Regions from separate parts of the Arthrobacter sp. PAMC25284 genome, predicted to be linked through region 1. Evidence: riboswitches for the same ligand, from Rfam matches in the RefSeq annotation. Region 1 holds a riboswitch; each other region holds the start of a gene.

Region 1 (10,515 bases):
TTATGAGTGTACGAAACAGGGCGGGGAAATGGCGAAGAATGTGACTTCCATATGACAGCCGGACCTGGCCGCAGGAATTTCCCCATCTTTGAGGGCCGGTTCGGGCGGGCCGCCCCGAAACATCGGCGGGTGCCGGCGTCGTTGGCGCAAAGATGGGGAAATCCGGCGCAGGCCGGTAGCCCTACGCGGTCTTCGCTGCCCGGAATCCGGCGTCGAGATCAGAAAGGATGTCATCAATGTGTTCCAGTCCCACGGAGAGGCGCACGAGTCCCGGGCTGACGCCGGCGATCTCCTGCTGTTCCGCGGTGAGCTGGCTGTGGGTGGTCGACGCCGGATGGATGACCAGCGAGCGCACGTCGCCGATGTTGGCAACATGGGAGTGCAGTTCGAGGGCATCGACGAAACTCTTGCCGGCCTCCGCTCCCCCGGCGATGGTGAAGCTGACCACGGCACCGGTTCCCTTCGGCCCGTACGTGCGGCCCCGCTCGTACCAGGGGCTGGACGGCAGTCCGGCGTAGGCGACGGAGTCCACGTCGTCCCTGGCTTCGAGCCATTCGGCAACACGGGTGGCGTTGGCTACGTGGCGTTCCATCCGCAGGCTCAGCGTCTCGATGCCCTGGGCAATAAGGAACGCATTAAACGGCGAGACCGCCGAGCCGAGGTCCCGGAGGAGCTGGACCCTGGCCTTGAGGATATAGGAAAGGTTGGCCCCGAGGGCGCCATCCTTGCCCAGGTCCCGGGCGTACACGATGCCGTTGTAGGTGGGGTCCGGGGTGTTGAAGCCGGGATACCGTTCCGGGTCCTTGCCGAAGTCGAAGTTGCCGGAATCCACGATCACGCCGGCGATCGCGGTGCCGTGGCCGCCGAGGTACTTCGTGGCGGAGTGGACCACAATGTCCGCTCCCCATTCGATTGGCCGGATGAGGAAGGGTGTTGACAGGGTGTTGTCGACGATCAGCGGCACCCCGGCCTCGTGGGCAACCTTCGAGATGCCCTCGAGGTCCAGCACGTCCTGGCGGGGGTTGGAGACCACCTCACCGAAGAACAGTTTGGTGTTCGGCCGGACAGCCTGGCGCCACTGCTCGAGGTTGTCCGGATCGGCCACAAACGTAACGCTGATGCCGAACTTTTTCAGGGTGTGGGCGAACAGGTTGTACGTTCCGCCGTAAAGGCTGGGACTTGCCACGATGTGGTCTCCGGCTTCGGCCACGTTCAGGATGGCGAAGGTCTCGGCCGCCTGGCCAGAGCTCAACAGCAGGGCTCCGAGGCCGCCTTCGAGGCTGGCCACGCGCTGCTCCACCGCGTCCTGGGTGGGGTTGCCGATCCGGGTATAGATGGGCGCCAGTTCCGCGAGGGCGAAGCGGTTGGCGGCGCTTTCCGCGCTCGGGAAGACAAACGAAGTTGTCTGGTAAATCGGCAAGGCCCGCGCACCGGCGGTGGCGTCCGGCTCCTGGCCGGCATGGATCTGGCGGGTTTCGAAGGACCAGGAATTGGTCATTGTTGGCTCCTGACGGAATCGGGCACGGCCGTTCCGGGCCTCGATCCGGAACGGCACGGGCGCCGCGCTTGCCCTCCGGCGGTCGCCGGACAGCCAGGTCCTCACCCGGGGCACCCCACCGCGAGTGAGGGTTGCCGGCCAGCGAGCCGGGGCTGGATGCTGGCACTCATGACCTGGCTTCAGTGTAAGTACAGTGCTGCGGCGCCAATAGCTTTGTGACGAACATGTCGCTGAGCTGGGCCTGGGCCGCTACTGAATGACATCCCACCACGGTTAGGTACGCCTAAGCTGAGAGGCCCATCACAAAGTGCCAAGATGAAGGCATGCGCATGGATCACGTTTCTTACGCCTGTGAACACGATGGCTTGGCAGCCACCACCGAACGTATTGCGTCTGCCCTCGGCGTTGAAGCCGTGAAGGGCGGAGTACACCCCCGCTTCGGGACCCGCAACATGATCATCCCGCTCGCGGGCCACAAGTACCTGGAAGTCGTTGAGGTACTGAACCACCCGGCGTCGGACAAGGCACCGTTTGGCCAGGCAGTGCGGGCACGCTCCGAAGCGGGCGGCGGCTGGATGGGCTGGTGTGTCGAGGTCGATGACCTCGCGCCCTTCGAGCAACGGCTGGGCCGTGCCGCGGTGAAGGGCAACCGCAAGTTCCCCGACGGCCGCGAGCTCGTCTGGAAGCAGATCGGCATCCTCGGCCTCATCGCCGACCCGCAGGTCCCGTACATGCTCAAATGGGACGGCGATCCGGATCTGCACCCGTCCAACGCCTATGCGAGCGAAGTCAAGATGTCCAGCCTCACCATTGCCGGCTCTGCGGAGCGCGTCACCGAATGGCTCGGCGAACCAGTGGAAAAACCCCTGGAAGACGTCGCCGTGGAATGGCTCGCCCCGCACGGTACCCCCGGAATCCTGTCCGTCACATTCGAGACGGCCTCGGGCGCCGTTACGATCTAAGGCCCGGGCCCCCCATATTTCGGCTGCCATTCAGGGGTGCCAGAGTTGTCACCCCTGAACGGCGGCCGGACTTTGTTTAACCGGCTGTTTTCAGCCCAGCCCCACGGCCTTGCCGAACAGGCTGAACCCCACAAATGCCACGGTATCCAACACCGCATGGGCGATCACGAGAGGCATCACCCGCTTGGTGCGGGTATAGATCAGCGCGAACACCACCCCCATCACGGCGTTGCCGATGAACGGCCCGAATCCCTGGTAAAGGTGGTAGCTGCCGCGCAGCACGGCACTGGCAGCAATGGCCACGGGTACGCTCCAACCGAATTTCCCCAGCCGGTCCAGCAGGTACCCCACCACGATCACTTCCTCCACGATGCCGTGGCGGACCGCGGACAGGATCAGGACCGGCACCGTCCACCAGTAGGCATCGAGCGCGCTGGGGATGATCGCCGTCGTAATGCCAAGCGCCCTGCCCGCGGCATAGAGGGCCCCAGGGACGGAATCCCGATCACGGCAGCCAGACCCAGCCCCTGGCCGAGGTCTTTCCCCGGCCGGGCGAAGTTGAAGCCCAGTTTCCGGAAGGCCGAGGTGCCGCGGTCTCCGGCCGCACGGTGTTCCGAGAGGAAATAGATCACCAGGACCACCGGGACGAGGGCAAAGACGATGTCCAGTAACTGGTATGTGAGATCGAAGTATTCGCGGCTGCTCTTCGAACGGTTCAGTGTGGAGGTCCCCTGGGCCAGTGGTGCCCTGGTCATCTTGTCGAGCAGCTGGACCACGGAATACACGGCAGACTGGCCCAGGGACAGCCCCAGGACGATCAGGACTTCGAGCCGCAGCCGGCGGCGGGAGGGAACCAACATGCTCCTATCTTGCCCGGTGTTGCTGGCAGTCGCCTGCGGTTGCCTATGCTTGGGGTTTATGAGTGCGCCCGGGAAAATCATCATGATCCGGCACGGCCAGTCCGCTGCCAACGCCGACACCTCAATTTACAACCGCGTGCCGGACTACCGGATCCCGCTGACCGCACTGGGGGTGGAGCAGGCAAGGGCCGCGGGCGAGGAGATCCGGCGCCAGTTGGACGGCCGGCAGGTCTGCGTTTATGTCTCCCCGTACCTTCGTGCTTACCAGACGCTCGAAGCGCTCAACCTGGGCCCGCTGGTCGAGCGGGTCATCGAGGAACCGCGGCTGCGGGAGCAGGACTGGGCCAACTTCCAGCTCGCCGGCGAGATCGAGGACCAGAAGGAGCTACGCAACGCTTACGGGCACTTCTTCTACCGCTTCCGCGAGGGCGAATCCGGCTCCGATGTGTACGACCGGATCTCCTCCTTTATGGAGACCCTCTACCGGCACTGGTCCAAGCCCAGCTACGCACCGAATGCGCTGTTTGTGACGCACGGGCTGACCATGCGGCTGTTCTGCATGCGCTGGTTCCACTGGTCTGTGGAGTATTTTGAGTCCCTCAACAACCCGGAAAACGCCGAAGTCCGGACACTGCTGCGGACGACGGGCGGCAAATACGAGCTGGACAAGCCGTTTACCCAGTGGGAGCAGCGGCGCGTGGATGAGACGGTCCTGGACGCCCCGCCCATGTTCTTCTAGCGCACCCGCTGCGGGACGCCGGCCCGCCACACGGCGTGGGTCAGCGGGATGCCCGGCCGGTAGGCCAGATGGGTGGCCGACGGCGCATTCAACAGGTGCAGGTCGGCGCGGTGCCCGACGGCGATCGAGCCCACCGCGCGTTCGCCGTCGACGTCGTTCCCTCGCTCCCGTCCCAGCGCCAGGGCGCCGCCGTAGGTCGCGGCGCGCACCGCTTCCTGCACGCTGAGGCGCATCTGCAGCACGGCCGTGGTGACGCAGAACGCCATCGACGACGTATATGAGGTGCCCGGGTTGCAGTTGGAGGCCAGGGCAATCTGCACGCCGGCGTCGAGCAGTTCCCGTGCCGGGGCCAGCGGCTGCCGGGTGGACAAATCGCAGGCCGGCAGGCAGGTCGCCACAGTGCCTCGGGGTCCGCTTCCCGACGAACCTCCCGCAGCACCGTCGCCGGCATTCCAGCCGGACCAGCTGGCTGCGAGGGCCTCGACGTCGGCGGCGGCGAGGTAGTTCACGTGGTCGACACTTGCAGCACCGAACTCCACCGCGAGCCGTACCCCCGGCCCCTCGCCGAGCTGGTTGCCGTGGACACGGAGCCCCAGCCCGGCCTCCCGGCACGCCTGGAGCACCCTGCGGGACTGGTCCTCGCTGAAGGCACCCCGTTCGCAGAAGACATCGGCCCATTGCACGTAGGGCCGGACCGCGGCCAGCATGGGACCGCAGACGAGGTCCGTGTATTCCCCGGCGTCCGCTCCAGCGGGCACCAGGTGCGCGCCGAGATAGGTGACCTCGTCCGCCACGGTGGACGCGATCCGGGCGCTCCGGGCCTCGTTCTCCACGTCCAGGCCATAGCCGGTCTTGGTCTCCAGGTACGTGGTTCCTTGCGAGACGGCCTCCGCGACCCGTCCCAGGGCGAGCCGGGTGAGGTCGAAGTCACTAGTAGCTCTGGTGGCCCCGGTGGTCACGGCAATGCCGCCGGCGCTGTAGCTCTCCCCCGCCATCCTGGCCTCAAACTCGGCGGTGCGGTCCCCGGCAAAAATCAAATGGGTATGCGAATCCACCCAGCCCGGCAGCACGGCCCGGCCCGCCGCATCCACCGCCTCATCCGCGGCCGGGGCCCCGGCCGCAGCGCCAATCCACGCGATCCGCTCGCCTTCGATCACCACTGCCGCGTCGCGGAGGACACGCTGCTCAGCGTCCTGGGTCATCAGCTCGGCGATGTTGGTGATGAGGGTACTCATGCGTCCATTCTTCAGCGCCGGATGGACCAGCGGGTGGCAGCCAGCGCCTCGATTGTCCGGGATTCCAGATCGTTGGTGCCGGCGGGTGTCGCGGCTCCACCTCCGGCGAGGATCAGTCCGGCGGCGAGCTCGGCGATTGCCGAGGATGTCTGGAAACCGTAGCCGCCCTGGCCCGCAAGCCAAAAGAACCCGGGGGCTTCGGCGTCGAATCCCACCACGGGGACGCCATCGGCGGCTTCGGTGCGCAGCCCGGTCCAGGCCTGGCGGATGCCCCGGATGCCGAGGCTGGTGATGCTGTTCAACCGGGTGATGAGCGCTTCGACGTCGCCCTCGCGGGGTTGTGCGTCTTCGGCGCCGCTGGGCACCGATTCCGACGGCGAAATCAGCACGTGCTGGCCGTCCGGCCGGAAGTAGAAGTTCCCTGTGGAGGCCACCATCGGGGTGCCGGTGCGGAGCGGGTGTTCGACGTCGACGATTGCCGCAGTGCGCCGGTACGGCTGGAGCCCGAGTTTTTCAACGCCGCTGAGGACGGCCAGTTCGTCCGCCCAGGCGCCACCGGCGTTGACCACCACTCCGGCCTGGAACGCTTCCGCGCCGGCGCCGATCTGCCAGCCGGTGCCCAGCCGCTGGACCGAGTGCACCCTGGCGCCGGTGAAGAATTCCACGCCCTCGGCCGCGGCGAACTCCCGGTGGTCATCCATCAGCAGCGGAGCGTTGCAGGCGTAGGATCCGGTGTCCAGCCCTGCCGCCTCAAACGAGTCCGGGTGCAGCGCGGGGCACAGCCTGAGCGCCTCGGTGTGGCTGATGCGGTGCATGTATCCGCTGGCCTCGCGGCTGACGCCGGCCTCGTCCCCGATCAGCATAAAGCTGCGCGGCGAGAGTACCGGTTCCGGACGCGTGCCCTCCTCCATCGCGATGAGTTCCAGGGTCCGCTCCGTGAGTTCTCGGACCACGGGCGGGCCGTAACTGGGGATCAGCTGCCGGGCGGAGCGCCCGGAGGTGTGGTAGGCCAGGGTCTGCTCGGCTTCGACCACGGCGACCCGGCAACGTCCGGCCAGGGCGGAGGCAAGGGACAGTCCGGCTATGCCGCCGCCCACAATGACGACATCGTAATTAGCTGACATGACTCCATCCTTGCAGACCTCGGGAGCCGCGGCACGACTTCCGGGACATCAGTTGCCGGCCGGCGCATAGTGGTCGGTTAGGAGGCAACCGCCGCGCGGCTGTTGACGAAGGCGCGGACGCAGGCTTCGACGTCGTCGGCGCTGTGCGCGGCGGAGAGCTGGACGCGGATCCGGGCCGCTCCCTTCGGCACCACGGGATAGCTGAAGGCGGTGACGAACACGCCGTGCTGCAGCATCTGGTCGGCAACCTTCGCAGCCAGGACTGCGTCGCCGAACATCACCGGGACAATCGCGTGTTCCCCGGGAAGCAGTTCGAAGCCTTCCTCCTCCATTCGTGTCCGGAACAGCGCGGCGTTGGCAAACAGTGCGCTGCGCAGTTCACCTGAGCCTTCGACGAGGTCCAGGGCCGTCAGCGTGGCGGCAACGATGGCCGGCGCCAGCGAGTTGGAGAACAGGTAGGGGCGGGCCTTCTGGCGCAGCATGGCCACAACCTCGCTCCGGCCGGAGACATAGCCGCCGGAGGCCCCGCCGAGGGCCTTGCCGAACGTGCCGGTGTAGATGTCCACGCGCTCAGAGACCCCGGCGTGCTCCGGAGTGCCCGCACCGGTTGCGCCCATAAAGCCCACGGCGTGGGAGTCGTCCACCATCACCAGGGCGTCGTACTTGTCGGCGAGGTCGCAGATCGCCTCAAGCGGGGCGAGGAAGCCGTCCATGGAGAAGACGCCATCGGTGACGATGATCATGCGCCGGGCCGGGTTCTCCTGGGTGCTCGCCTCGATCAGTTTCGATTCGAGGTCCGCCATGTCCCGGTTGGCGTAGCGGAAGCGCTGCGCCTTGCAGAGCCGGATGCCGTCGATAATCGAGGCGTGGTTCAGGGAGTCGGAAATGACGGCGTCTTCCGGACCGAAGAGCGACTCAAAAACACCGCCGTTGGCGTCAAAGCAGCTGGAGAACAAGATGGTGTCCTCGGTGCCAAGGAATTCTGAAACGCGGGCTTCCAGGGTCAGGTGCAGGTCCTGGGTGCCGCAGATGAAGCGGACACTGGCCATGCCGAATCCGCGCTCGTCCATGGCTGTCTTGGCCGCGGCGATGATGTCCGGGTGGTCTGCCAGGCCGAGGTAGTTGTTGGCGCAGAAGTTCAACACCTCGGCGCTGCGCTGGCCGATCTGGCCGGCTTTGATGCGGTTGGCCTGGGGTGAATCAATGTGCCGCTCGGTTTTGAACAGCCCGGCAGCGCGGATCCCGTCCAGTTCCTGCTGCAGCTGGTCCTTGATGGCTGAATACATGAGGTGCGCTCCTGGGTGGATTGACGTGGGGTGGGGAGTCGACGCGGGACGGACGGGCCTAGAAGCCGGTCCAGTCCAGGACCACTTTGCCGCCGGAACCGGCGCCGGCGATCTCGAAGCCCTTCTCCCAGTCCGCGGCGGGCAGGGTGTCGGTGACGACGGCGGAGATGTTGGCGCGAAGTACCGGGTTGGAAGACAGCATGGCGCTCATGGCGTACCAGGTCTCAAACATTTCGCGGCCATAGATGCCCTTCAGGGTCAGCATGTGAGTGACGACCTTGCCCCAGTCGATGTCGATGGACTGGCTGGGCAGTCCCAGCATTGCGATCCGGCCGCCGTGGTTCATGTTGTCGATCATCTCAGGCAGCGCCGTAGGGTGTCCCGACATTTCCATGCCGATGTCGAACCCTTCCCGCATGCCCAGCTCCCGCTGGGCCTCCCTGACCCGCATCTTCGAGACGTCGATCGCGAGATCGACGCCGAGCGTGCGGGCCAGTTCCAGCCGCGGCGCGGAGACGTCCGTGATGGCAATCTTGCGGGCGCCGGCGTGGCGGGCGACGGCGATGGCCATCAACCCGATCGGTCCGGCACCGGTGATCAGGACGTCCTCGCCGACGAGCGGGAAGCTGAGGGCGGTGTGGACGGCGTTACCGAAGGGGTCGAAGATGGCCCCCAGTTCCGGTGTGACGGACGGGTCGTGGTGGACCCAGACGTTGGTTTCCGGGATCACAACGTATTCGGCGAAGGCGCCGTCGCGCTGGACACCGACACTGACGGTGTGAATGCACATCTGCCGGCGTCCGGCGCGGCAGTTGCGGCAGATCCCGCAGACGACGTGGCCTTCGCCGGAGACCCGGTCACCGACTTTTACGTCCCGGACGTCCGCGCCGATCTCCACGACCTCGCCGTAGAACTCGTGGCCGGCGATCAGCGGGGCATTAATGATGCCCTGCGCCCACGCGTCCCAGGACTGGATGTGCAGGTCGGTGCCGCAGATGCCGGTGGTCATGACCCGGATTTTGACGTCCGAGGGTCCGGTTTCAGGCTCCGGGCGATCGGTCAGTTCGAATCCCGCGTGCGGGCCCTGCCTTGTAGAGAGCCTTCATTAGCTTCCTTACGGTGTTGTGACTATGGTGCCTGGATCAGGCGGGTGGGACGACTCACCCCATTAGACCCACTCAAAAGCGTTAGCACAACCGATATTTTCTCAATCGACGATTTAGATTTAGCTTGCGGATAGACTGTCCCGCATGGAAATCCATCAGCTCGAAATGCTCCGGGAACTCGGGGCGCTGGGCAGCGTCAAGGCCGTCGCGGAAACCCTGCTGGTCACTCCGTCGGCCGTATCCCAGCAACTGGCCGCCCTGCAAAGGACGGTCGAGGTTCCGCTGACCCGGAAGGAGGGCCGGAACCTGGTCCTGACCGGGGCCGGTCAGGCGCTGGCCGACGCCGGCGCCGGCGTCGTCAGTGCAATGGCCGATGCGAGGATGGCAATCGGTGCCTACCACGGCTCGCCCGTGGCTCCGGTGACCCTGAGCGGCTTCCACAGTGCGGGCCAGGCGCTGTTTGCCCCGCTCGCCCGGCTGCTGGACGGTCCGGACAAGCCGCGGATCCTGCTCTCCGACGAGGACGTGGCGCAACAGGACTTCCCGGCTCTGACGGCCCGGTATGACCTGGTGCTCGCGCACCGGATGGACCACAGCCCGCGCTGGCCGGAGGAACGCGTCGCGGTGATTCCGCTCGCACACGAACCGCTGGATGTGGCGCTGCCGGCCGGGCACCGGCTGGCCGGCCAGCCGGTGGTGGGCGCGGACGACGTCGCCGGCGAGCCATGGGTGACCAGCCACGCCGGGTACTCCCCCGCGGACGTGCTCACCGCCGTCGCCGCCGTCGCCAGCACGGAACTGAACATTGTCCACCGGATCAACGACTACTCCTCGGTGGCGGCGCTTGTGGCGGCCGGCACCGTGGTCGGACTGCTGCCGCGGTATACGGCCCGGCCGGTGCTGAGCCCGGGCATTGTGCTGCGGCCGCTGGAGGGCATCAGCACCCGGCGCCGGATCGACCTCCTGGCCCGGCCGGAGAACCTTAAACGCAAATCGGTCATGATGGTCTGCGAAGCACTGCAGAACATCATGACCGAACTGGCGGACCAGCCCGCGGGGTGACCCGTGCGGGCCGAACCCGTGACGCCAGCCTTCGACGGCGGTGTTAACCCTCGACGCCGAGTCGCTCCAGGATGAGTTCGCGGACGCGCCCGGCATCGGCCTGCCCGCGGGTGGCCTTCATAACCCCGCCCACGATCGCGCCGACGGCCTGGACCTTGCCGCCGCGGATCTTGTCCGCGACGCCGGGCTGCGCGGCGAGGGCCGCGTCGATGGCTTCCAGCAGGGGGCCCCGTCGTCGGAGACCACGGCGAGGCCGCGCTTCTGGACGATCTCCTCCGGGGTTCCTTCGCCGGCGAGGACGCCGTCGAGGACTTCGACGGCCATCTTGTTGTTGATCTTGCCGGCCTCGACCATGGCGTTCAGTTCCACGATGGTGGCCGGCCTGACACCGAGCTGGCCCGGATCGACGTCGGCGTTCTTGGCCCGTCCGACAATCTCGCCCATCCACCACTTGCGGGCCACCGTGGCGGTGGCACCGGCGGCGATGGTCTCCTCGATCTCATCCATCACACCGGCGTTGACAACGTCCCGGAATTCGAGATCGGAGTAGCCCCAGTCGGCCTGCAGGCGCTTGCGGCGGGCAGCCGGCGGCTCGGGCAGCGTGGCCCGGAGCTCCTCGACCCACTCGCGGGACGCAACGATG
Region 2 (10,515 bases), 1.5 Mb from region 1:
GGACGGCGGCGTCCACGATTCCGGCGAAGCGGCTTCCGACGCCGTCGTATATGCTGCGCACGAGCCCGGGTCCAAGGACCGGGATCTCGCGGGCCTCGTGGTCGGTGCAGCAGACATAAGTGAAGGCCGGCCACCATTTCTTGGGCCGGGCAGCCTCCGAGAAGCCGCAGACGTCGCAGGTCAGCTGCGTCCACACCGGGCGTTTGCCGGTGCGGTTTGCCCTCGACTGGACAAGCCAGGCCGGGGGATTGTCCAGGATGGCGCCGAGTTCTGCTTCGGTTAACCGGGACGGAATGTTGTGGCGGTGGGCCATCTCCAAGGGAATGTCGAGGGCTTGGGCTGCTTCACGTCGGGTAACCATCCATCAACGATACGCGAGCCCGGCACCGCCCGCGTGCCGGGTTGCGTGCAGGGCCCCGCGGCCCCTGCCCGGCCGCCCGGCGCGGGTGTAGGCTCAGGACAAATTCCGGGCTCCCAGTCGAGGAGGAAGCAGGCATGACGAGCGCCGCCGATGCCAGCGCCGCCGGCGCCGACGCTCCGGACGCCGCCACCGCGAAGCTGCAAAAACGGGTGCTCGTGGTGGCTATCGTGGCATCCTTTATAGCGTTCCTGGACGGCTCGGTCGTGAACCTCGCCCTGCCTGCCATCGAACGCGAACTCGGCGGCGGACTCGTGGTCCAGCAATGGGTGGTCGACGCGTACCTGCTGACCCTCGGCGCCCTGATTCTTGTGGCGGGCTCGTTGTCGGACTCGTTCGGCCGGGCCAGGGTCCTGCGCTGGGGTCTGGCCGGGTTCACCCTGACCTCGGTGCTCTGCGGACTCGCGTGGAACGGTGAATCGCTGATTGTGGCCCGGGGACTCCAGGGCATTGCCGGAGCGATGCTGGTTCCCGGTTCGCTGGCCCTGATCGTCACGGTCTTCCACGGAGCCGAGCAGTCCCATGCGATCGGCAAGTGGTCCGGCTGGACCAGCGGCGCCATCGTCCTGGCCCCGCTGATCGGTGGCTTGTCCGTGGATCTGCTGTCCTGGCGTGTGGTGTTTTTTATCAACGTCATTCCCGCCATCGCCATCTGGCCGGTGCTGGGCAGGCTGCGCGGCATGGACGGAATGGCCGGCTCTACCCGGCGGATCGATATCCGCGGTGCCCTGCTGGCCGTTGTGGGCCTCGGCGGTGCCGTCTACGCCTTCATTGAACGCGGCACCTTCGACTGGGACAGCCCACAGGTTTACCTGCCGCTGGCGCTCGGGGCGACCGCACTCGTGGCGTTCGTGCGCCACGAAGCCCGTAGCCCGTTCCCGATGATGCCGCTGCGGCTCTTCCGGATCCGTAACTTCGGCTGGGGCAACCTGGCGACCGCTGTGATCTACGGCGCGCTGTCTTTGGGCTTTTTCGTGTTGGGCCTCTACCTTCAGCAGGTTGCCGGCCTGAGCGCGACGGCCGCCGGGTTCGCGTTGCTGCCCTCAACCCTGCTCCTCCTGCTGCTCTCGGCCAAAATGGGCAGCCTTGCGGGCACGATCGGTCCGCGCTGGTTCATGACGGGCGGTCCGCTGCTGTGCGCGGCAGGGTTCCTGCTGTTCCTGGCAGTGCAGACACCTCTGGACTTTCTTTCCCAGGTGCTGCCCGGCGTCCTGGTCTTCGGCCTGGGGCTCGCCGTCACCGTGGCACCGCTGACGGCGGCCATCCTGGGGGCCGTTCCTCCCGAGGAAGCCGGCATCGGTTCGGCCATTAACAACGCGATCGCCAGGATCGCCGGTCTGGTGACGATTGCCTTTGCCGGACTGATCACCGGTCCTGTCCTGACGACGGCGGGACTCCGGGACGCCTGCTACGTCACGGCCGCCCTCTTTGTCGCGGGTGCCGTCCTGTCCGCCGTCGGGATCCGGAATCCGACGGCTGCGGCCCCGCCGGTGTTAACCGGCGACGAGTAAACCGAGCGACGCTGCCACAAGACCCAGCAGCAGATTGGCCGCGACGTTGAGTCCGGCGGCCCGGTAGCGTGTTTCGCTGGCCAGCCGCACCGTGGCCGTGGTCCAGGAACTGAAGGTCGTCAGTCCACCGGCCAGCCCGGCGGTCAGGGCAGTAAGCGCCTCGGCACCGATGGCCAGGTGGCCGGCCAGCCCGATGGCCACCCCGAAGAGGAACGAGCCGGCGGTATTGACCGTCAGTGTGGCCCACGGCCAGTGCGGATGCCGGCCCGGGTGGTGCGCAAACCAGGAGTCGACGGCGAACCGCAGCAACGCCCCGGTCATGCCAAAAAACCCCACCAGCAGTGCCGTCATCATGACGCACCGCCGCGACGATCGGCGATGGCCTTGCCGGTCTTCCAGCCGGCCGCCGCCGCGGCAAGGCCCAGGACCAGGCTGAGGCCGAGATACACCAGCCAGACGGCATGCGCGCCACCGCGAAAATCCCGGTCGATCGCCACGACCAGTGCCGAGAACGTCGTAAAGGAGCCCAGCAGGCCCGGGCCAATCCCCGCCCGAAGCCAGAACGCCGTCTTCGGCCGGGCGATCCAGACGGTGGTCAGGGTGGCGAGGACGAAACTCCCAACAACGTTAATGGCCAGGGTTGTCCAAGGGACGGCACCGGAGGTCTCGTGAAAGAGCAGCCCGGCCCCGTACCGCAGCTCGGTCCCAACCAGGCCGCCGACAGCGACGGCGGTCCAAGCCTGCCAGCCGGGCAGGCCCGGGCGCTTCAGCGCACGGGATTCAGCCGGGGCGCTCTTCACTCAGTGGCCCTCGACGCTGCAGCCGGAATGGCGGGTGTTGCTGTGCACCCAGACGGAGTCGGCGACTTCGTCGGCAAGGTCGAAGTCGCGCGGAGCAGGCCCGGCGCCAATCCGGACCACGAGTGGGCCGCCGAACGGCCTGCGGCCCAGGATTTCGATCTCAGCGTCGAGGTTGATGTTTTCGGCCGCGAGGTAGCGCAGCAACTCCGGGTTGTCGTCGCTGATCCGGATGATCGTGCCGGAATGGCCGTCGTCGAGCTCACTCAGGCGGTGCGCGGCAGGCATGTGGACCGAGCCGTCCGCGGCTGGGATCGGATCGCCGTGCGGATCCCTGGACGGATGGCCCAGCTTGCCGGCCAGCCGCTCAACGAAGGTGTCCGAGACGGCGTGTTCAAGGAGTTCGGCCTCGTCGTGGACCTCGTCCCAGCGATAGCCGAGCTCCTCGACGAGGAAGGTCTCGATCAGCCGGTGCCGGCGGACCATGGACAGGGCCAGCCGGGTGCCCCCGGCCGTCAGGGTGATGGCGCTGTAGGGCTTGTGGTCCACCAGGCCCTGGTCCTTGAGCTTGCGGACCATCTCCGAGACCGAGGAGTTGGCGACGCCAAGCCGCTGTGCCAGCTGGCTGGACGTGATGGGTTTCTCCTGCCACTCCGTGAAGGAGTAGATGACCTTGACGTAGTCCTCTATCGAGGAGGAGGGCGCGGTGGTCTTCACGGTCTCCAGCCTACCGTCACCCAAGGTTTGAGGCTGTTAGCCAGAGCAGCACGGCGTTCAGGGCAACAACCAGCAGCACGCTGATGACGGCTGCGATCCGCAGCGCCGTCCCGTCCACGAACCGGCCCATGAGCTTCTTATCGCCCGTGAGCAGCACGAGCGGTACGAGCACAAAGGGGATGCCGAAACTGAGGACCACCTGGCTCAGCACGAGGCCCCAGGTCGGGTCGAAGCCGACGGACAGCAGCACGATGGCCGGGATCATGGTGACCACACGGCGGGTCATCAGCGGGATCCTGACCTTGAGCAGGCCCTGCATGATGGTGCCGCCCGCGTAACAGCCCACGGAGGTGGAGGCGAGGCCTGAGGCCAGCAGGCCGACGGCGAAGATGACGCCCACCACGGGGCCCAGGCTCGCCGTGATGGCGGCGTGGGCGCCCTCGATGGTGTCGGTGCCTTCGGCGCCTCCCAGGGTGGAGGCGGCCAGCAGGAGCATCCCGACGTTGACCAGTCCGGCAATCGCCAGCGCCGCCACGACATCCCAGCGCGTCGCTCTGACCAGCCGTGCCATCGCGGGGGCCGGCACATGGAGGTGTGGGTCCGGACGGTGCCGGTCCCGGGAAAGTGCGGAATGGACGTAGATGGCGTGCGGCATCACAGTGGCGCCGAGCATGCTGGCGGCCAGCAGGACGGTGTCCGGGCCCCTGGAAACCGGGGATTAGTCCGGCGGCAATCCCGGCCGGATCGGGCGGGCTGATGAACAGCCCGGCGAGAAACCCGATGGTGATGATGCCGAGCAGGAACATAATGACGAATTCGAAAGGCCGTTGCCGGTTCTTACGCTGCACCGCGAGCAGGATCATGGACACAATGCCAACGATCACCGCGCCAAGGGGAAGGGGCAGTCCAAAGAGCAGATACAGCGCGATCGCGCCGCCCACAACTTCGGCGAGGTCGGTGGCTGCAGCCACGATTTCGGCCTGCACCCAGAAGGCCCGCCGCCAGAACGTTCCGAGGCGATCCCCGAGGAGCTCCGGCAGGCTCCTGCCGGTCACGATCCCCAGTTTGGCGGACTGGTACTGGATCAGCACGGCCATCACGTTGGCCACCACGAGCACCCAGACCAGAAGGTAGCCGTACTGGGCGCCGGCGGTGAGGTTGGCGGCGACGTTGCCGGGGTCCACGTAGGCGATTGAGGCCACGAAGGCAGGTCCCAGGAGCCCGATCAGTGCGGTGCGGGCCGGGCGCCGCCGGTCGGCGTCCGGCCCCACGGGTTTTATGCCGTGTCCTGAGCTGTCCAGCACGGTGGAACTCCTGGGAATCAGCGCGGCTGCGGCGGCGCGCGGTCGGACGGCACGGAACAGCGCCTGGCGGAAAAGTTTCACGCACCTACAAGAGGTAATGAGGGATACCGAAAGACTAGGGCGGATGACGGAGCCGCGCAATCCGTCCGCGAATCAGGCTTTGATGGCCCGCCAGGTCTGCGTCAGGTAAGGAAGCCGGAGGCCCGCGCCCCGCGGATGGCCGAGGTGCTCGTGCAGATACCAGTCAAGATTGCCCATCACCTTGGCCCGGGTGGCCTCTGTTGCTGCCAGATAGTAGCTCCGGGACTTGGTGAGCTCCTTGATGTCCTCCGGAGTTACCGGATCTTCCCAGCGGCTCAGACGGCTCTCCAACGCGGTGAACTCCGGGCCCACGGCGGGTTTGAAGTGTGGCTTGTGGACGTCGCCGGCGTGCATGATGCGGGAGAGCCGGTGCACCCAGGGCACGGAGGTGTCCAGCTGGTTCCAGATCAGCCCGAGCACGCCGTGCGGCCGTAAGATCCGGGCGATCTCGGCGCTGGCCTGCTGCGGGTCGCACCAGTGCCAGGCCTGGGCCACCGTGACGAGGTCAAATGCTGTGGAGTCGAGCCCCGTGTGCTCCGCGGATCCCTCGACGGCGCTCACCCCGGGCAGGGCCCGGCGGAGCTGGTCCAGCATGTCCGGGGACGGATCGACGGCGACCGTGCGGAGTCCGCTTGCCACGAGCAGGGCGGTGAATTTTCCGGTTCCCGCGCCGACGTCGGCGGCGTCAGCCGCCTTGGCCGGAATCAGCCAGTGCGCAGACTCTGCGGGATAGCCCGGCCGGACGCGGTCATAGTGTTCTCCGCCGTCCTGGAAGCTCTGGCCGAGCTCCCGGCGTCGCTCCTGGTAGAGCTTGGGGCCGCCGCGTGCCACGTGCGATCTCCTTCGGAAGGTCCTGACTGTTTCGGATACCTTTCGAATTTACCGTACGAATACGGCAGCTCGTTTACCCCGTCCCGCCGTCGGGGCCCGGATGCAGGGGACTGGTCCGGAGCGCCCGGCACCCGCGCCTAGTCACCGGTGCAGGGTGCCGCGCCCGCCGTACCTGGGGTGTTGGGCGCCCAGTGCGGGTAGATGCGGGTGTCGTTGGCGGGCACCCAGCGGCCCGCGTCGACGACGTAGTCCCAGCCGGGCCCCGTTCGCAAAAGCTCTTCGATGCCGGCGAGCAGCCGCTGTGCGTCCTCGAGCCGTGAGCCGAGGCCGAAACTGGCGCGCAGGGAGCCGGCGGGCAAGCCGAGGCGCTTGAGCAGCGGGTGGGCGCAGAAGCGGCCGTCGCGCAGGCCGATGCCGTGCTCGGCGGCCAGGTAGGCGGCGACCAGGCCGGCGTCGTAGCCTTTGAGGGAGAAATTGACGACGCCGATGCTGCCGGGCCCGGCGTCTTCCGCCGGGCGGTCCGCTGCAGCGGTGTCCGCGAAGATCCGGTGTACGGTGACGCCGTCGATCCGCTGGAGCCCGTCGACGAGGTAGGAGCGGATGGCGTCTTCGTGGGCCTGCCAGTCCTTTTCGTCCAGGGCGGCGATGACTTGGGTGGCCCGGGCCAGCGTCGCTGCGCCGAGGACGTTCGGGGAGCCGCCTTCGTGCCGTGCCGGGCCGGTGGTCCACGTGACGGAGTCGAGTCGTGCGTCGCGGACGGCGCCGCCGCCGGCCAGGTGCGGGGTTCCGGCGTCGAGCCAGTCCGGCCGCCCCACCAGCACTCCGGCGCCGAAGGGCGCATACAGTTTGTGCCCGGAGAAGGCGACGTAGTCGACGTCGTCCGCGCTGATGTTGATCCGGCGGTGCGCGGCCAGTTGGGCTGCGTCGACGACGATTCGGGCGCCGTACTCGTGGGCCAACGCGGCCAGGGTGTCGATCGGCAGGATCTCGCCGGTGACGTTGGAGGCTCCGGTCACGGCCAGCAGGGCGACATTGCCCAGGGCGAGTTCGGCGCGCAGCCGGTTCAGAGTGCCCGCGAGGGTCGGCGCCGCCACAATGCTGCGGTGCGGCACACCCTGCCACGGCAGCAGGTTGGCGTGGTGCTCGATATCGAGGTAGAGCACGTCGCCGCTGTGCTGGCCATCCTTCAGCGGCAGGCAGCCGGCCAGCAGGTTCAGGGAGTCGGTGGTGTTGCGGGTGAAGATCACCGAGTCGTCAGCCCGGCCGCCGACGAAGTCCCGGACAATGGTGCGGGCGTTTTCGTAGACCGAGGTGCTGATCTGGGAGGCGTACCCGGCGCCGCGGTGGACACTGGCGTAGTACGGCAGGATCTCGTTCAGGTAGGCGGAGACCACGGAAAGCGCCGGGGCCGAGGCGCCGTAGTCCAGATTGGCGTACCGGACGTGGCCACCGTGGATCAGCGGGGTCCGGATCTCCGCCCCGGTGACGGCGGCGAGCGGGTGGCGTCCGGCGGCGAATCGTGCGTCGGACAGGCCGGGGATGGTGACGGGAAAAGTGGCAGTTGTCATGGGACCTCGCTCAAAAAAGGACCCCTCACACCGGGGATCCGCGCTTGCCAGGTCCGCTCCGGACCGGCCAGGTCGTCACCCGGGGCACCCCACCGCGAATGGAGGGTTGCCGGCCAGCAAACCGGGGTTTAGCGCTGGCACTCGTGACCTGATTCGAGCGTAAGGCATCCCCGCGGCGGAGGAAAACAGCCGCATTCAATGTGAAGCGGTTTATTACGCGGTGCGGTCAATCGGTCTGCAAATCGAAGAAACGGCGCCTGACTCCCCGGTGCGGGGGAGTCAGGCGCCGTTTCTTCGGTTTTGGCGGCATTCCGGAGGTCTTGCTAGAGCAGGTCGTCCAGGTCGTCCAGGCCCGGATTGAGGCGCTTGAGGACCTCCGAGTGGAGGATCGAGTTGGTCGCGAGGGCGTTGCCGCCGAACGGGCCGTCTACACCCTCCAGGGACGTGAACCGGCCGCCGGCCTCGGTCACGATCGGGACCAGGGCGGCCATGTCGTAGAGGTTGAGCTCAGGTTCGCAGGCAATGTCCACAGCGCCTTCGGCGACCAGGCAGTAAGACCAGAAATCGCCGTAGGCGCGGGTCCGCCAGACCTCCTCGGTCAGGCCGATGAACTCATCCAGGTTGCCGCGCTCCTTCCAGCCCGACAGGCTGGAATACGACAGCGACGCGTCGGAGAGCTCTGAGATGTTGGAGACTTTCAGCCGGGTCGCGGCGGCCAGTGAACGGCCGGTGTAGGCGCCGGAGCCCTTCGCGGCCCACCAGCGTTTCCCCAGGGCCGGGGCGCTGACGACGCCGACCACCGGTTCGCCCTCATCAACGAGGGCGATCAGGGTCGCCCAGACCGGGACGCCGCGGACAAAGTTCTTGGTGCCGTCGATCGGGTCGATGATCCAGCGGCGGGAACCGTGGCCGGAACTGCCGAACTCTTCGCCGAGGACGGCGTCGCGCGGGCGGGACCGGGACAGCTGCCCGCGGATGGCTTCCTCCGCAGACTTGTCGGCGTCCGTGACCGGGGTGAGGTCGGGCTTCGTTTCGATCCGCAGGTCGAGGGCCTTGAAACGGCTCATCGTCTGGTCGTCGACGGAATCTGCCAGCACGTGGGCAAGTCGCAGGTCATCGTTGTAGCTCGAAGCGGGTTGACTCATGGTTCTAAACTACCGCCAAAGCAGGCCCGTCTGCGGCAGGCCGGGCTTGGTGGCGCGGAACGACCGGCCGCCGGACTGCCGGCCTGCCTAGGAGACGATGCCGAGTTCCTTGGCGTCCTGTGCTTCCATCCGCGGATCGGTGCCCAACAGGCGGCGCAGGGAAGCGAGCCGGGCCGGTCCCGAGGGGCCTGCCTGTCCGGCAGCCACCCAGGCGTCCACACCGCAGTTGACGGCGTCGGAATTGTGTTTGCAGCCCCGCTCGCAGTCATCCGTCCCCGGCTCAAGGTCCGGGAAGGAGCGAAGGATCCGGTCCGGGTCCACATGCGCCAGGCCAAAGGACCGGATGCCGGGGGTGTCGATGATCCAGCTGCCGGCCGGTGCGTCGTTGACTTTAAGTGCCAGGGCCGACGAGGAGGTGTGCCGGCCGCGCCCGGTAACGGCGTTGACGCCGCCGGTGGCGCGTTCGGCGCCGGTCAGGGCGTTCACCATGGTGGACTTCCCGACGCCGGAATGGCCGAGCATCACGGTGACCTTGCCGTCGAGGTGGCCGCGCAACTGGGACACTGCGTCGCGGTCCAGCCGGGCGGAGAGCCCGTCGTCCGAGCGGGCATCGATCCCGGACGCAGCCGAGTCCGCGGTCCGGCTGATGATGACCGGAAAATCGAGGTGCTGGTAATTGGACAACAGCTCCGCAGGATCCTTGACGTCGGCCTTGGTCACCAGCAGCAGCGGCGAAATGCCGGCGTCGTAGGCGGCTACCAGGGCGCGGTCGATAAAGCCGGTGCGTGGCTCCGGGTTGGCGGCGGCGACCACGATCACCAGGGTGTCCGCGTTGGCGACCACGGCGCGTTCGATCGGATCGGTGTCGTCCGCGCTGCGCCGCAGGAGCGTCTTGCGGTCCTGGATCTTCACGAGCCGGGCAAGGGTGTCCGGTTCGCCGCTCACATCCCCGACCAGCGAGACAAAATCGCCGGCGACGACGGGATTGCGGCGCAGTTCCCGGGCCCGGGCAGCGATGATCTTGCGTTCGTCAGCGGTGCCTTCGCCCACCACTGCGGTGTACCGGCCCCGGTCCACGGTGATGATGCGCCCGGTCTGGGCGTCGTCGTAGCTGGGCCGGTCCTTTGTGCGCGGGCGCGTGCCCTTCTTATTCGGCCGGATCCGGACGTCGGACTCGTCCCACGAGTCAGTGCTGCGCGCCATGGGTGTTGTCCTTCCCGGCCGCGGGGGAGTCCGTGGAGGCTCCGGCGGACCCGGTGCGGTCTCCGGCGGATCCCTGTTCCAGCATGGCGGACCACATCTGTGGAAAGTCCGGCATGGTCTTGGCCGTGGTCCCGATGTCCTCGACCTCGACGCCGGGTACCGCGAGGCCCAGGATGGCGCCTGCGGTGGCCATCCGGTGGTCCGCGTAGCTGTGCACAACGCCGCCGTGGAGGGCGGCGGGACGGATGATGAGGCCGTCGGAGGTTTCTTCCGCGTCGCCGCCGAGGCGGTTGATCTCCGCCACCAGGGCCGCGAGCCGGTCCGTTTCGTGGCCGCGGAGGTGCGCGATCCCGCCCAGGCGCGATGGCCCGGTGGCCAGGGCGCAGAGGGCCGCGACAGTCGGCGCGAGTTCGCTGGTTTCATCGAAATCCGCGCCCCGGATCTCCGGACCGCCGGTCACCGTCAGGATGCCGTCCTGCAGGGTCACCGTGGCCCCCATGGTGGTCAGGATGCTGCGCCAGAGGTCGCCGACCTGAGTGGTCTCGGCCGGCCAGTCCGGGATGCGCACGGTGCCGCGGGTTGCCAGCGCGGCCGCCAGGAACGGGCCGGCGTTCGAGAGATCCTGCTCGATCCGGTGGTCAAAGGCCCTGATGCTGCCGGGTGCCACGATCCAATGGTCCGGGCGGGAGTCGTCTACGGACACACCGGCGCCGCGCAGCACGGCGACCGTCATGTTGATGTGGTCCAGGCTGGGGACCGGAGGGCCGGTATGTTCCAGATGCAGTCCATCGGTGAAGCGGGCGCCTGCGAGGAGCAGCGCGGAGACGAACTGTGAGGAGGCACTGGCATCAATGATGAGGTGTCCGCCGCGCACTTCACCCGTTCCGTGGACCGTGAACGGCAGCGCGGCGGCCGGACCTCCGTCCGGTGCCGTGACCCC
Region 3 (10,515 bases), 1.5 Mb from region 1:
CCGCCATCCTGGCGCCGGACACCGGGTCCATCCTGGTCGACACCGGGATCTGGTCCATCAGTGAGGGCTCCTTGCAGCTGGGGTTGGGGTTCGCGCTGCGCGGGCTCGCAATTGCCCTCCCCGCCGTGCTGCTGATGAGCTGCACGGACCCCACCGATCTGGCTGATGCGCTCGCCCAGAAGGCAAAGCTGCCGCACCGCTTTGTGCTGGGAACCCTGGCCGCGATGCGGCTGGTGGGGCTGATGGCCGAAGAATGGCAGACCATCGGGATGGCCCGGCGGGGCCCGCGGCGTGGGCTCGCGCGGCAACCCCTACCAGCGGATCCGGGCCACCCTGGGGCAGAGTTTTGGACTGCTGGTTCAGGCGATCAGGCGCGCTTCCCGGCTCGCTGTCACTATGGAAGCCCGCGGTTTCGGCGGGGCCGAGCGGACGTGGGCACGCCCTTCGACGTTCAGCGGCCTCGACGCGTGGGTCCTGCTGGGCGGCCTGGGAATCGCCGCCGCCGCAGTTGGCGCCGCCCTCGGAGCCGGTACATGGAACATGGTCTTCCTCGCGCAGCAGTAGCGGCCGCTGGCCAGGTTATCGCATGATGTGGGTATGAGGGGGCGAATCTGCGGACCGGGCCGCACTTCCTGCCTCGGGTAACTCATCTGTGATATTTTCGTGGAATGACTCAAGAGACTGCAGAACACGTTGGCATCCTGCTCCGCGACGCCCGGGGAGAGAAAGGCTGGACCCAAGGGCAGCTCGCCGCCGAGCTCGGGACGAGCCAGAGTGCCATCGCCCGGATGGAGCAAGGCAAACAGAACCTCAGCCTCAAGATGATCCAGCGGCTGGAAGCCATCGTCGGCCGCAGCATTGTCAAAGTGGGCCGGCCGCAGATGACCCACCTCAGGGTGGAGGGCGGCCGTACCCTGTCCGGCGCCGTCGACGTCAATAGCAGCAAAAACGCCGGCGTCGCGCTGCTGTGCGCCAGCCTCATCAACCGCGGCACCACTACCCTGCGCCGCCTGGCCCGGATCGAAGAGGTCAACCGGATCGTCGAGGTCCTGACCAGCATCGGGGTCGAGTGCACGTGGCTCAACGTGAACGACCTCCGGATCCGCCGGCCCGCAAAACTGAACCTCGACGCCATGGATGTCGAGGCCGCCCGGCGGACCCGCAGCGTCATCATGCTGCTGGGGCCACTGCTGGATGAATCCGCGGGGTACCGGCTCCCCTACGCGGGCGGCTGCGACCTCGGCACCCGAACGGTCGAGCCACACATGCAGGCGCTGCGCCAGTTTGGTCTCAGCGTTGAGGCCACGGCCGGCTTCTACGCGGTACAGGCTCCTCCGGCGGACGGTAAGGACCGGTCCTTCGTGCTCAGCGAACGCGGCGACACCGTCACCGAAAACGCCATCATGGCTGCCGCGCACCGCAGCGGCACCACCATCATCCGCAACGCCAGCCCCAACTACATGGTGCAGGACCTCTGTTTCTACCTGCAGATGCTCGGCGTGAAGATCGACGGCGTAGGCACCACGACGCTGCGGATCGTCGGCAACCCCGCCGCCGACGTCGACGTCGAATACTTCCCCTCAGAAGACCCGATTGAGGCGATGAGCCTGATCACAGCCGGGATCGTGACGAACTCCGAGGTCACCGTCCGCCGTGTCCCGATCGAGTTCATGGAAATCGAGCTCGCGACACTGGAACAGATGGGCCAGCAGCTCGAGGTCTCCGGCGAGTACTTTGCCCGGAACGGCCGGACCCGGCTGGTGGACGTCACCACCCGGCCCTCGGAGCTGCGCGCCCCGGAAGACAAAATCCACCCCATGCCGTTCCCCGGGCTGAACATCGACAACCTGCCGTTCTTTGCGGTCATCGCGGCCAATGCAGAGGGCCAGACCATGATCCACGACTGGGTCTACGAGAACCGTGCCATCTACCTGACAGAACTGAACAAGCTGGGCGCCCGTGTGCAGCTGCTCGACCCGCACCGCATCTACGTCAACGGACCCACCAGGTGGCGGGCCGCCGAAGTGGGCTGCCCGCCCGCGCTCCGCCCGGCGGCCTGCCTGCTGCTGGCCATGCTCGCCGCGCGGGGGGTCTCGGAACTGCGCAATATCTATGTGATCGAGCGCGGCTATGAGGATCTGGCCGAGCGGCTCAACACCATCGGCGCGAAAATCGAGTACTTCCAGGACTAGCCTTCCTCTGAAAGACCAACGCGGGGGCACTGTTCGCCCATCCGGGGCCGCCGGACGGGCGAAAAGTGGCTCCGCGTTGGTCCGCGCCATCTGTTGCATACACGTCCGCACGGGCAAAATAGGATCATGCGCACTTTCGGCGTTGAGGAAGAACTCCTGATTGTCGACGAGGCGACTGGTTCCCCGCTGGCTCTTGCTGCGGCCCTGATGGCACAGCTGAGCCCCGACGGCGCCGCCTGCCCGGACGAACCCGGCTTCAGCTATGAGCTCAAGCTCGAACAAATCGAAACCCAGACGGCGCCGTGCCGGGATTACGCCGGGCTGCTCCGGGCAATCCGGCTGGACCGGGACCTCGCGGACCGCGCCGCCCGGACCCACGGGGCCCGGGTTGCCGCCCTGGCAACGTCGCCGCACGCGCCGGTGACCCATATGACGCCCAAACCGCGCTACACCGCCATGGAAAACCGCTTCGGGCTCACCGTGCGGGACCAGCTGACCTGCGGCCTGCACGTGCACACCCTCGTGGAGTCCCCGCACGAGGGAGTGGCCGTGATGGACCGGATCCGCGACAAGCTGGCCGTCCTGGTGGCACTCAGCGCGAACTCGCCCTACTGGAACGGCACGGAGACCGGGTTCGACAGCTACCGCACACAGGTCTGGAACCGTTGGCCCGGCGCCGGACCGTCGATGATTTTCGGAAGTCTGTCTGTCTATCGCCGGGTTGTGAACCGGCTGCTGGAGACCGGAGTGCTGTTCGACGAGGGGATGGTCTACTTTGACGCCCGTCTGTGCCGGCACCATCCCACCGTTGAGGTCAGGGTGGCGGATGTGTGTCTGCTTGCCGAAGACGCGGCGCTGATTGCCGTGCTGGTCCGCGCGCTCGTGGAATCGGCCAGCCGGGACTGGCGCGACGGCGTTGAACCGGCCCCGGTCCCCACTGTGCTGTTGCGGATGGCTGCCTGGCAGGCCAGTAACTTCGGCGTGCGCACGGAGTTGCTGGATTTCGGCAGCTTCAGGCCCGCACCTGCCCGCGACGTAGTGGATGCGCTGGTGGACTACCTTGCCCCGGTGCTCCAGGAACAGGGCGAACTCGGGCTGGTGGACGCGGGCATCCGGCGGATCATGGAGCGCGGCACCGGGTCGCAACAGCAACGCCGCCTGTTCGCCGAGGCCGGGCTGCCCGGCGTCGTGGACCACGCGGTCAGGGCGACGTCGTTGTCCCCTGACGAAGTGCCATTCGCCGGATAGCTCCCGGGGACGGCCCGCGGACGACGGCCGGGGCCGGGGCGGTTAGACCTGCTTCAGGGCCTGACCCAGGTCACGCATCAGGTCTTCGACGTCTTCCAGACCCACGGACAGCCGCACCACTCCGTCGCTCAGCCCGATTGCGGCGCGTCCCTCCGGACCCATGGCCCGGTGCGTTGTGGTGGCCGGGTGCGTAATCAGGGATTTCGAATCGCCCAGGTTGTTGGAGATGTCGATGATCCGCAGCCCGTCCAGCAACGCGAAGGCGGCTTCCTTCGCGGACCGCCCGGGCGTCGGGGCGAGCTCCAGCGTCAACACGGTCCCGCCGGCCTTCATCTGCCGCGCCGCCAGCTCGTGCTGCGGGTGGGATGCCAGCAACGGGTACTTGACCCAGCCCACCGCCGGTTGCCCTTCAAGCCAGGCGGCGAGACGCAGTGCCGAGGCCGAGGCGTGGTTCACCCGCAGCGCCATGGTCTCCAGCCCCTTGGTCAGCACCCAGGCGTTGAAAGCGGACAACGCCGGGCCGGTATGCCGCATCAGCTGCTTGACCGGGCCGTCGATGAACTCCTTCGTTCCCAGGATGGCGCCGCCCAGAACACGGCCTTGACCGTCAATGTGCTTGGTGCCGGAGTAGACAACCACGTCCGCGCCCAAATCACCGCAGCGCTGCAGCAGCGGTGTGGCGAAGACGTTGTCCACCACCACGGTGGCGCCGGCGGCATGCGCGAGGGCGCTCACCGCGGCAATGTCGACGATTTCCTGCATGGGGTTTGATGGGGACTCGAAGAACACGGCCGTCGTCGGCTCCGACAGCGCCACCCGCCACTGCTCCAGATCCGGTCCGTCCACGAAGACAGTCTCGACGCCCCAGCGAGGCAGAACCTCACTGAGGATCACGAAGCAGGAACCGAAGAGGGAGCGTGCGGCGACCACCCGGTCGCCGGCTGCCAGCAGGGCGCCGAGGGCGGTGAAGACCGCGGACATGCCGGATGCCGTCGCGAAGCATGCCTCTGTTCCCTCGATCAGCCGGAGTCGCTCCTGGAAGGTCGCCACCGACGGGTTGCCGTAGCGCGAGTAGACAAACCGCTCGTCTTCGCCGGTGAAGGCCCGTTCGGCGGCTGCGGCGGATTCGTAGACGAACCCGGAATTGAGGAACACCGGCTCAGTGGTCTCCTGGAAGCCGCTGCGGTCAAGACCGCCGCGTACGGCCTGGGTCTCCGGTCCCCACCCTGCGGCGTCGGGATTGAAACCCACTTAGTTTTCTCCGAGATTGGTGGGCAGGCCGCGGTTCTTCCAGCCGTTGACGGTCCGCTCGCCGAGGTGGTCGGGTTCGCCTTCGAAGCCTTCCAGGACGTTGTACGCGGTGAACCCGGCTTCAGTGGCGGCAATGGCGGCGGCAATGGAGCGGGCGCCGGAGCGGCACAGGAAGATGAGTTCCACCGCGTCGTCCTCCGGCGCCTGCAACTTCAACTGCTCGATAAACCGCGGGTTGGCGTAGCCGCCGGCAAGATTCCACTGGATGAACAGTGGATCGTTCTCGGTGGCCTTGGTGTCCGGTATACCAATGTGGGCCCATTCGCCTTCTGTGCGCACGTCGACCAGAACGGCGCCGGCCTCCAGCTTGGCCCAGGCTTCCGGCGGGGTGAGGTCTCCTGCGTAGCTCACGCGTGCCCCTCAAATGCTTCCTCGTAGTCGGCAGCGTCGCTGTCGAGGTCCTCGACGGCGTTCGCGACGGCTGCGTCCGCGGACGCAATCGCCGTGGGCAGGATGACGGCCTGCGCCACGATCACGGTGCTGCCGTTAAACGTGACGGCGGGGTTGCCGTGAAGCACGTACCCTTCGGCCAGGGCGGCCGAGACGCGCTCGCAGAAGGAACGGTCATCGGGGCCGGTGAACAGCCGGTAGGCCAGTTTTTCCTCGGGGGAGGCCTGCGGGGCCGCCTGGACGGATGCGTCGGGCATTAGGGATCTCCTTCATTCACGCTTGCAGCTCGAGTGGTCGATATGCCGAGTATTCACCTGAGGCACCCCGCCGCGAAAGGGAGGGTTGCCGACCGGCCAGTCAGGGCTTGGCACCGGTTCTCATTACTCCCAACGAACGTAACACTTACGACGTCGGCCCGCACTGCCGCCGTCGTCATTTTCTGTCACGGATGCCGGGAACCGGGCCCGGCGCAACCGGGAGTTCCAAGTAGTGGCCACTCGTGTTATCCGGGACGGCGGCCACTTTACTGGAAGGACAAAGCCAGCAACATCGCCGCTCAAGTCTCAGAACTTGGGTCTCAGAACTTAGGTCTCATATAACTGTGAATCGCTGCCGCCGGGGGGACCGGCGTCAGCGGCCCGCAACGGAAGGGGAAGCCGTGCGTCCACACATCCTGGTTACCGGACTTGGCAGCGCCGCCGGGCGGAGCATCGCAACCCAGCTTTCGGCCCGGGGACTCCCGGTTCTCGGCGCCGACTCCTGCCAGGTGCCGGGTATCGCGGGTACCGAGGCGGTGGTGCTTCCGCCGGCATCGGATCCGGACTGGGTCCCGGCTCTGCGCCGGCTCGTTGATGCCAGGAACCTCAATGTGGTTATCCCGACGCGCACCGAGGAGTTGCCGCACCTGGCGGCCGCCCGTGCCGCGTTCAGCGACGGCGTCCGGCTGATCGTGTCCGATCCCGGCCCGGTGGCCCTCGCCAACGATCGCCTCCTGACCGCTTGGACGCTGCAGGCAGAGGGGATCGCGGTCCCGCGGTTCGGTGTGCCCAGCGACTTCGCGGCCGCACCGGCGTCCCTCGCAGCGATGGGCGGTTCCGTCGTCGTGAGGCCGAGGGTCCCCCGCGGCGAGAACGGCGCCGTAGTCCTGCCCGGGGCCGGGCCGGTGGACTGGGCGCAGCAGCCGGAGGGCCGGATCGTCCAGGAGTTCATCCCGGGGGCAGGATATGTCGCACTGGTCTTCGGGACCCGGACGCAGAACGCGATGGCGCCCCACGTGGTAGTCGTGGATCAGCCTGTCCGGGCCGGCCTGGGCGCCGGGACCGACACCGGTGCTGCGTCCGCTGTGGGCCGGAGGGTCGCGACCGGCGCCGCCGCGGATGTGGCCCCGCTGGCCATGGCCGCCGTCCATGCCGTCGGGCTGACGGGGCCGGTCGAGGTTGACATCCGCCGCAGGGCCGATGGCACCCCGGTGGTCCTGGGCCTGCGGGCACGGTTTGGTGCCAGCAGCGCCGCAGCCCCCGAACTCCTCGACGCGGTCCTGGCGGCGTTCCTGCTTCCGTCCTTCAACCCGGCCTCGTTCCGGCGGCGCCCGTCAGCGTACGCAGGAGCCGTGCGCTCAGCCTGAGGTGGCACTTTCCGGCACGCCGGCTGGATCCCCGCCTATCCGATCGTCGCGTAGAGGGCGTTGAGCTCCGCCGTGAGCTGTGCCCGCCGTTCCCGGGTCCCGATTTCATGGCCGTCGATGTGGTTCACCGGGGCCAGGAGCCGGATGCTGGAGATCAGCCACACGGCATCGGCGTCGAGCAGATCCTGCGGCTCCAGCGGCCCGTACCCCAGCTCCCAGCCGGCGGCCTTCGCTGCCGTGAAGAGGGCGCCCTGGGAGGTACCGGGCAGGATGCCGCTGTCCTGTTGCGGCGTGATCAGCCGACGGACCGTCCGGACCCCGCCGGCGCCGTCGTCCGAGGTTTCCAAATGCGCCAGCAGCACGGTCGACGTCGGCCCTTCAAGGACCCGTCCGTCCGCTGAGGTGAAGATGACGTCGTCGGCACCCTGCCGGTGCGCGTACCGCAGGGCGGCCATGTTCACGGCATAGGACAGTGTTTTGGCCCCGAGCAGCAGCCAGGGGGCGCGTTCGCCGACCTCGCTGTCATAGCCGCGCTCCAGCAGGATCACGTCGAGTCCGGTCTCGCGCTGGCGGCGGCCGGCCGGGGACGGCCGGGATGCCTGGACCCAGCAGATGGGGCCGTCGCCGCCCTCGACGCCGCGGGTGGCAATCAGTTTGATAACTGCCTCATCGGCGGGCGTGTCTGCACTATCGCCCGCATGGCCGTCGGGATCGAGGGCGTCCGGGACGGGCGCTGGCCGGCCCCGGTACTCGCTGAGGGCCGTGCCAATCGCGCGCCGCCACACGTCTTCGACGGGGATGTCCAGTTCCAGGAGGCGGGCCGATCCTGCCAGCCGGTCCAGATGGGCCTGAAGCTTCCGGGGCTGGCCGCCGACGGCCAGCAGCGACTCGAAAACACCGTCGCCACGGGTGGCCCCCTGGTCTGTGGCCATCAGTTGCGGTTTTGACGCGTCAGCCAGGCGGCCGTCCTCGAATGCGGGATCCAGGAAGACCAGAACCGTGACAGGAGCGGAAACGCCAGCAGCAGAAGTCATGGCATCAGCTTAGTGCGCGGCGTCCCGGGATAGGATTTGGTCGTTGCCCGATCCGGAACAGTTCCGCGGGCCTGTAGCTGGAGGGGTTCGCCTGTGTTGTGGCCGATACCGTTGGCGGGAACTCTCCCGCCCTGGCTGATCGTGGTCCTGACCCTGATCGACCTCGCCATCCGGGTGCTGGCGCTGGGAATCATCCCCGGTAACCGCCGGCCCACCACGGCGATGGCGTGGCTGCTGGTCATCTTCTTCGTTCCCTCCGTGGGCCTGACGCTGTTCCTGCTCTTCGGCAACTTCCGCCTTTCCCGCCGCCGCCGGGCGCAGCAGCAGGCCATCAACACGCGCGTCCGGGCCGGCACCTCCGAGCTGGCAAGTATGGAAAGTGACTATAGCGGCCCGGAATGGGTCGCGTCAGCGGCCGAATTGAACAAGACCCTGGGCTCGCTGCCGATGGTGGACGGCAACAGCGTCGAGCTGCTGCCGGGCTACCCGGACTCCATCAAGGCGATGGCCGCCGCGGTCCGGGAGGCCAAGACCTTCGTTAACGCCGAGTTCTACATCATGAGCGCCGATCATGTCACCGATGATCTGCTGACCGCGCTGGAGGAGGCGGCGGAGCGGGGCGTCGAGGTGCGGCTCCTCTTCGATCACCTGGGCACGCTGCGGATCCAGGGCTACCGGAAGTTGATCCGGCGGCTCAAGGCGAGCAAGATCCGCTGGCGGCCCATGCTGCCGCTGAGCCCGGTGCACGGGCAATGGCGGCGCCCGGACTTGCGCAACCACCGCAAGATCATGGTCATTGATGGCGAGATGGCCTTTACCGGATCGCAGAACCTCATAGAGCCGTCCTACAACAATTCCAAGCACCGCAAACTGGGCCGGGAATGGGTGGAACTCATGGCGTGCCTGCGCGGACCGATCGTGACGACCCTCAACGTGGTTTTTGCCACCGACTGGCTCAGCGAAACTGATGAATCGCTGGAGGAGCAGTTGCGGCACCGGCCCGAACCGTCTCCCGGGCACGTCACGGCGCAGGCAGTCCCCAGCGGGCCTGGCTTCATCACCGAGAACAACCTGCGGCTGTTCAACACGCTGATTTACTCGGCGCAGCACAGGATCTCCATCTGCAGCCCGTACTTCGTCCCGGACGATTCCCTGCTCTACGCAGTGACCACCGCGGCGCAGCGCGGCGTCGACGTTGAGCTCTTCGTTTCGGAGAAAGGCGATCAGTTCCTGGTCCACCACGCGCAGCAGTCCTTCTACAAGGCCCTGCTGGAGGCCGGAGTAAGGATCTACCTGTACCGGGCCCCGTTTGTGCTCCATGCCAAGCACTTCACGATTGATGACGAGGTCGCGGTCCTGGGTTCGAGCAACATGGACATGCGGTCCTTCTCGCTGAACCTTGAAGTCTCCGTGATGCTGCTCGGTTCGGACATTGTGCAGCGGGTCCGCGCGGTGGAGGACACCTACCGCGACATCTCGAAGGAGCTGTTGCTGGAGGACTGGCTCAAACGTCCGATGCGGGCCAAGTACGTCGATAACGTTGCACGGCTGACTGCGACGCTGCAGTAGGCGTGCTGTCGGCCCGTGGCGGGCAGGGGCCGGTCTCAGCCGGCCGGGAACTCCGCGTTGAGCGTCGAGAGTACCCCGAACGCCTTGGTCCGGATTTCGTCGTATTCCTCCTGCGGTGAGGAATCCGCTGTGATGGCGCCTCCAACGCCAAGGCTGAGTTCGGCGGTCCCGTCGCCGGCCGCGCCGGGGCTGATCACGAGGGTTCTGATCGCGACGGCGAGGTCGCTCGCGCCGGTGAGCGAGAAGTAGCCGATGGCGCCGGAATAGACGCCCCGCGGTGCGGCTTCGAGCCGGTCCAGAACTGCCATGGTGCTGACTTTGGGTGCGCCCGTCATGGACCCGGCCGGGAAACAGGCGGCCACGGCTTCGGCGGGCGGCACCCCCGGTTCGAGCCGGGCGTCGATGGTGCTGACCATCTGGTGCACGGTGGCGTAACTTTCGATCGCGCACAGCCGGCTGACCGAGACTGACCCCGGCACGGCGAAACGGCTGAGATCGTTGCGGAGCAGGTCCACGATCATGATGTTTTCCGCCCGGTCCTTGGCGGACCGCCCGAGATCATGGCGCAGCGCCTCGTCCTTGCCTAGGTCAGCGTCCCGACGGCGGGTTCCCTTGATCGGTTCGGCCCGCATCGTGCCGTCGGCCGCGATCTTGAGGAAGCGTTCAGGAGAGGTGCTGGCGACGGTGAGATCCCCGAAACGCAGGTAGCTTGCGAACGGGGCCGGGTTCCTCCGGCGCAGCGCAAGATAGGTCTGCCACGGGTCCAGCGCATCCGGTCCGCCGGGTGCCAGCGCCACCGACGCCGTCAGTGCGGTGGTCAGGCAGACTTCGTAGGTATTCCCCTCGAAGATTTCACGCTGGGACTCGGCGATCTTGGCCTTGTAGCCGGACTCGGTATCCCGCGCCCGGAAGGTCAGCCCGGCCCCGCCGGGAATAAGGAACTCCGGGGCCGCCGGTGCCGCGGCTGCCGAGTGCACGGCCGCGCGGGCTGCCTCGAGCCAGGCCTCCGCATCGGGAGCGTCGAGCGTCAGCAGCCAGACTGTGCCTTCGACGTGGTCCAGGACCACGGCGCGGCCAGCGAAGAGCAGGCAGGCGTCCGGGGTGGGCGCCGTGACATCGCTGCCGCCGGTCTCACGCTTGAGCTCGT

What was found. A riboswitch is a leader RNA that binds a small molecule or an ion and turns the genes downstream of it on or off. The one in region 1 is predicted to bind S-adenosylmethionine.
Region 2: another riboswitch for S-adenosylmethionine. It lies ahead of KY499_RS17240 (aminotransferase class V-fold PLP-dependent enzyme); the one in region 1 lies ahead of KY499_RS06240 (bifunctional o-acetylhomoserine/o-acetylserine sulfhydrylase).
Region 3: another riboswitch for S-adenosylmethionine. It lies ahead of KY499_RS12910 (DUF1737 domain-containing protein); the one in region 1 lies ahead of KY499_RS06240 (bifunctional o-acetylhomoserine/o-acetylserine sulfhydrylase).

The regions. Positions count from the first base shown of each region.
Region 1 covers NZ_CP080382.1:1,319,936-1,330,450, forward strand. The annotation lists gene KY499_RS06240 (bifunctional o-acetylhomoserine/o-acetylserine sulfhydrylase) at 182-1,498, opposite strand; SAM riboswitch class IV at 1,558-1,672, opposite strand; gene KY499_RS06245 (VOC family protein) at 1,822-2,460, shown strand; partial or broken gene KY499_RS06250 (CPBP family intramembrane glutamic endopeptidase) at 2,551-3,320, opposite strand; gene KY499_RS06255 (histidine phosphatase family protein) at 3,379-4,059, shown strand; gene KY499_RS06260 (amidohydrolase family protein) at 4,056-5,294, opposite strand; gene KY499_RS06265 (FAD-binding oxidoreductase) at 5,306-6,418, opposite strand; gene KY499_RS06270 (glycine C-acetyltransferase) at 6,496-7,704, opposite strand; partial or broken gene tdh (L-threonine 3-dehydrogenase) at 7,763-8,810, opposite strand; gene KY499_RS06280 (LysR family transcriptional regulator) at 8,955-9,872, shown strand; partial or broken gene gatB (Asp-tRNA(Asn)/Glu-tRNA(Gln) amidotransferase subunit GatB) at 9,916-10,515, opposite strand, start outside.
Region 2 covers NZ_CP080382.1:3,720,308-3,730,822, forward strand. The annotation lists gene KY499_RS17205 (hypothetical protein) at 1-361, opposite strand, end outside; gene KY499_RS17210 (MFS transporter) at 496-1,929, shown strand; gene KY499_RS17215 (CrcB family protein) at 1,912-2,283, opposite strand; gene KY499_RS17220 (CrcB family protein) at 2,280-2,729, opposite strand; gene KY499_RS17225 (metal-dependent transcriptional regulator) at 2,730-3,443, opposite strand; partial or broken gene KY499_RS17230 (Nramp family divalent metal transporter) at 3,460-4,723, opposite strand; gene KY499_RS17235 (class I SAM-dependent methyltransferase) at 4,901-5,659, opposite strand; gene KY499_RS17240 (aminotransferase class V-fold PLP-dependent enzyme) at 5,797-7,227, opposite strand; SAM riboswitch class IV at 7,263-7,376, opposite strand; gene hisN (histidinol-phosphatase) at 7,551-8,372, opposite strand; gene KY499_RS17250 (ribosome small subunit-dependent GTPase A) at 8,460-9,575, opposite strand; gene aroA (3-phosphoshikimate 1-carboxyvinyltransferase) at 9,559-10,515, opposite strand, start outside.
Region 3 covers NZ_CP080382.1:2,791,021-2,801,535, forward strand. The annotation lists partial or broken gene KY499_RS12885 (energy-coupling factor transporter transmembrane component T family protein) at 1-564, shown strand, start outside; gene KY499_RS12890 (UDP-N-acetylglucosamine 1-carboxyvinyltransferase) at 669-2,192, shown strand; gene KY499_RS12895 (glutamate--cysteine ligase) at 2,319-3,440, shown strand; gene KY499_RS12900 (O-succinylhomoserine sulfhydrylase) at 3,483-4,691, opposite strand; gene KY499_RS12905 (rhodanese-like domain-containing protein) at 4,692-5,102, opposite strand; gene KY499_RS12910 (DUF1737 domain-containing protein) at 5,099-5,398, opposite strand; SAM riboswitch class IV at 5,412-5,526, opposite strand; gene KY499_RS12915 (hypothetical protein) at 5,800-6,765, shown strand; gene KY499_RS12920 (aminodeoxychorismate lyase) at 6,801-7,799, opposite strand; gene cls (cardiolipin synthase) at 7,893-9,368, shown strand; gene pabB (aminodeoxychorismate synthase component I) at 9,404-10,515, opposite strand, start outside.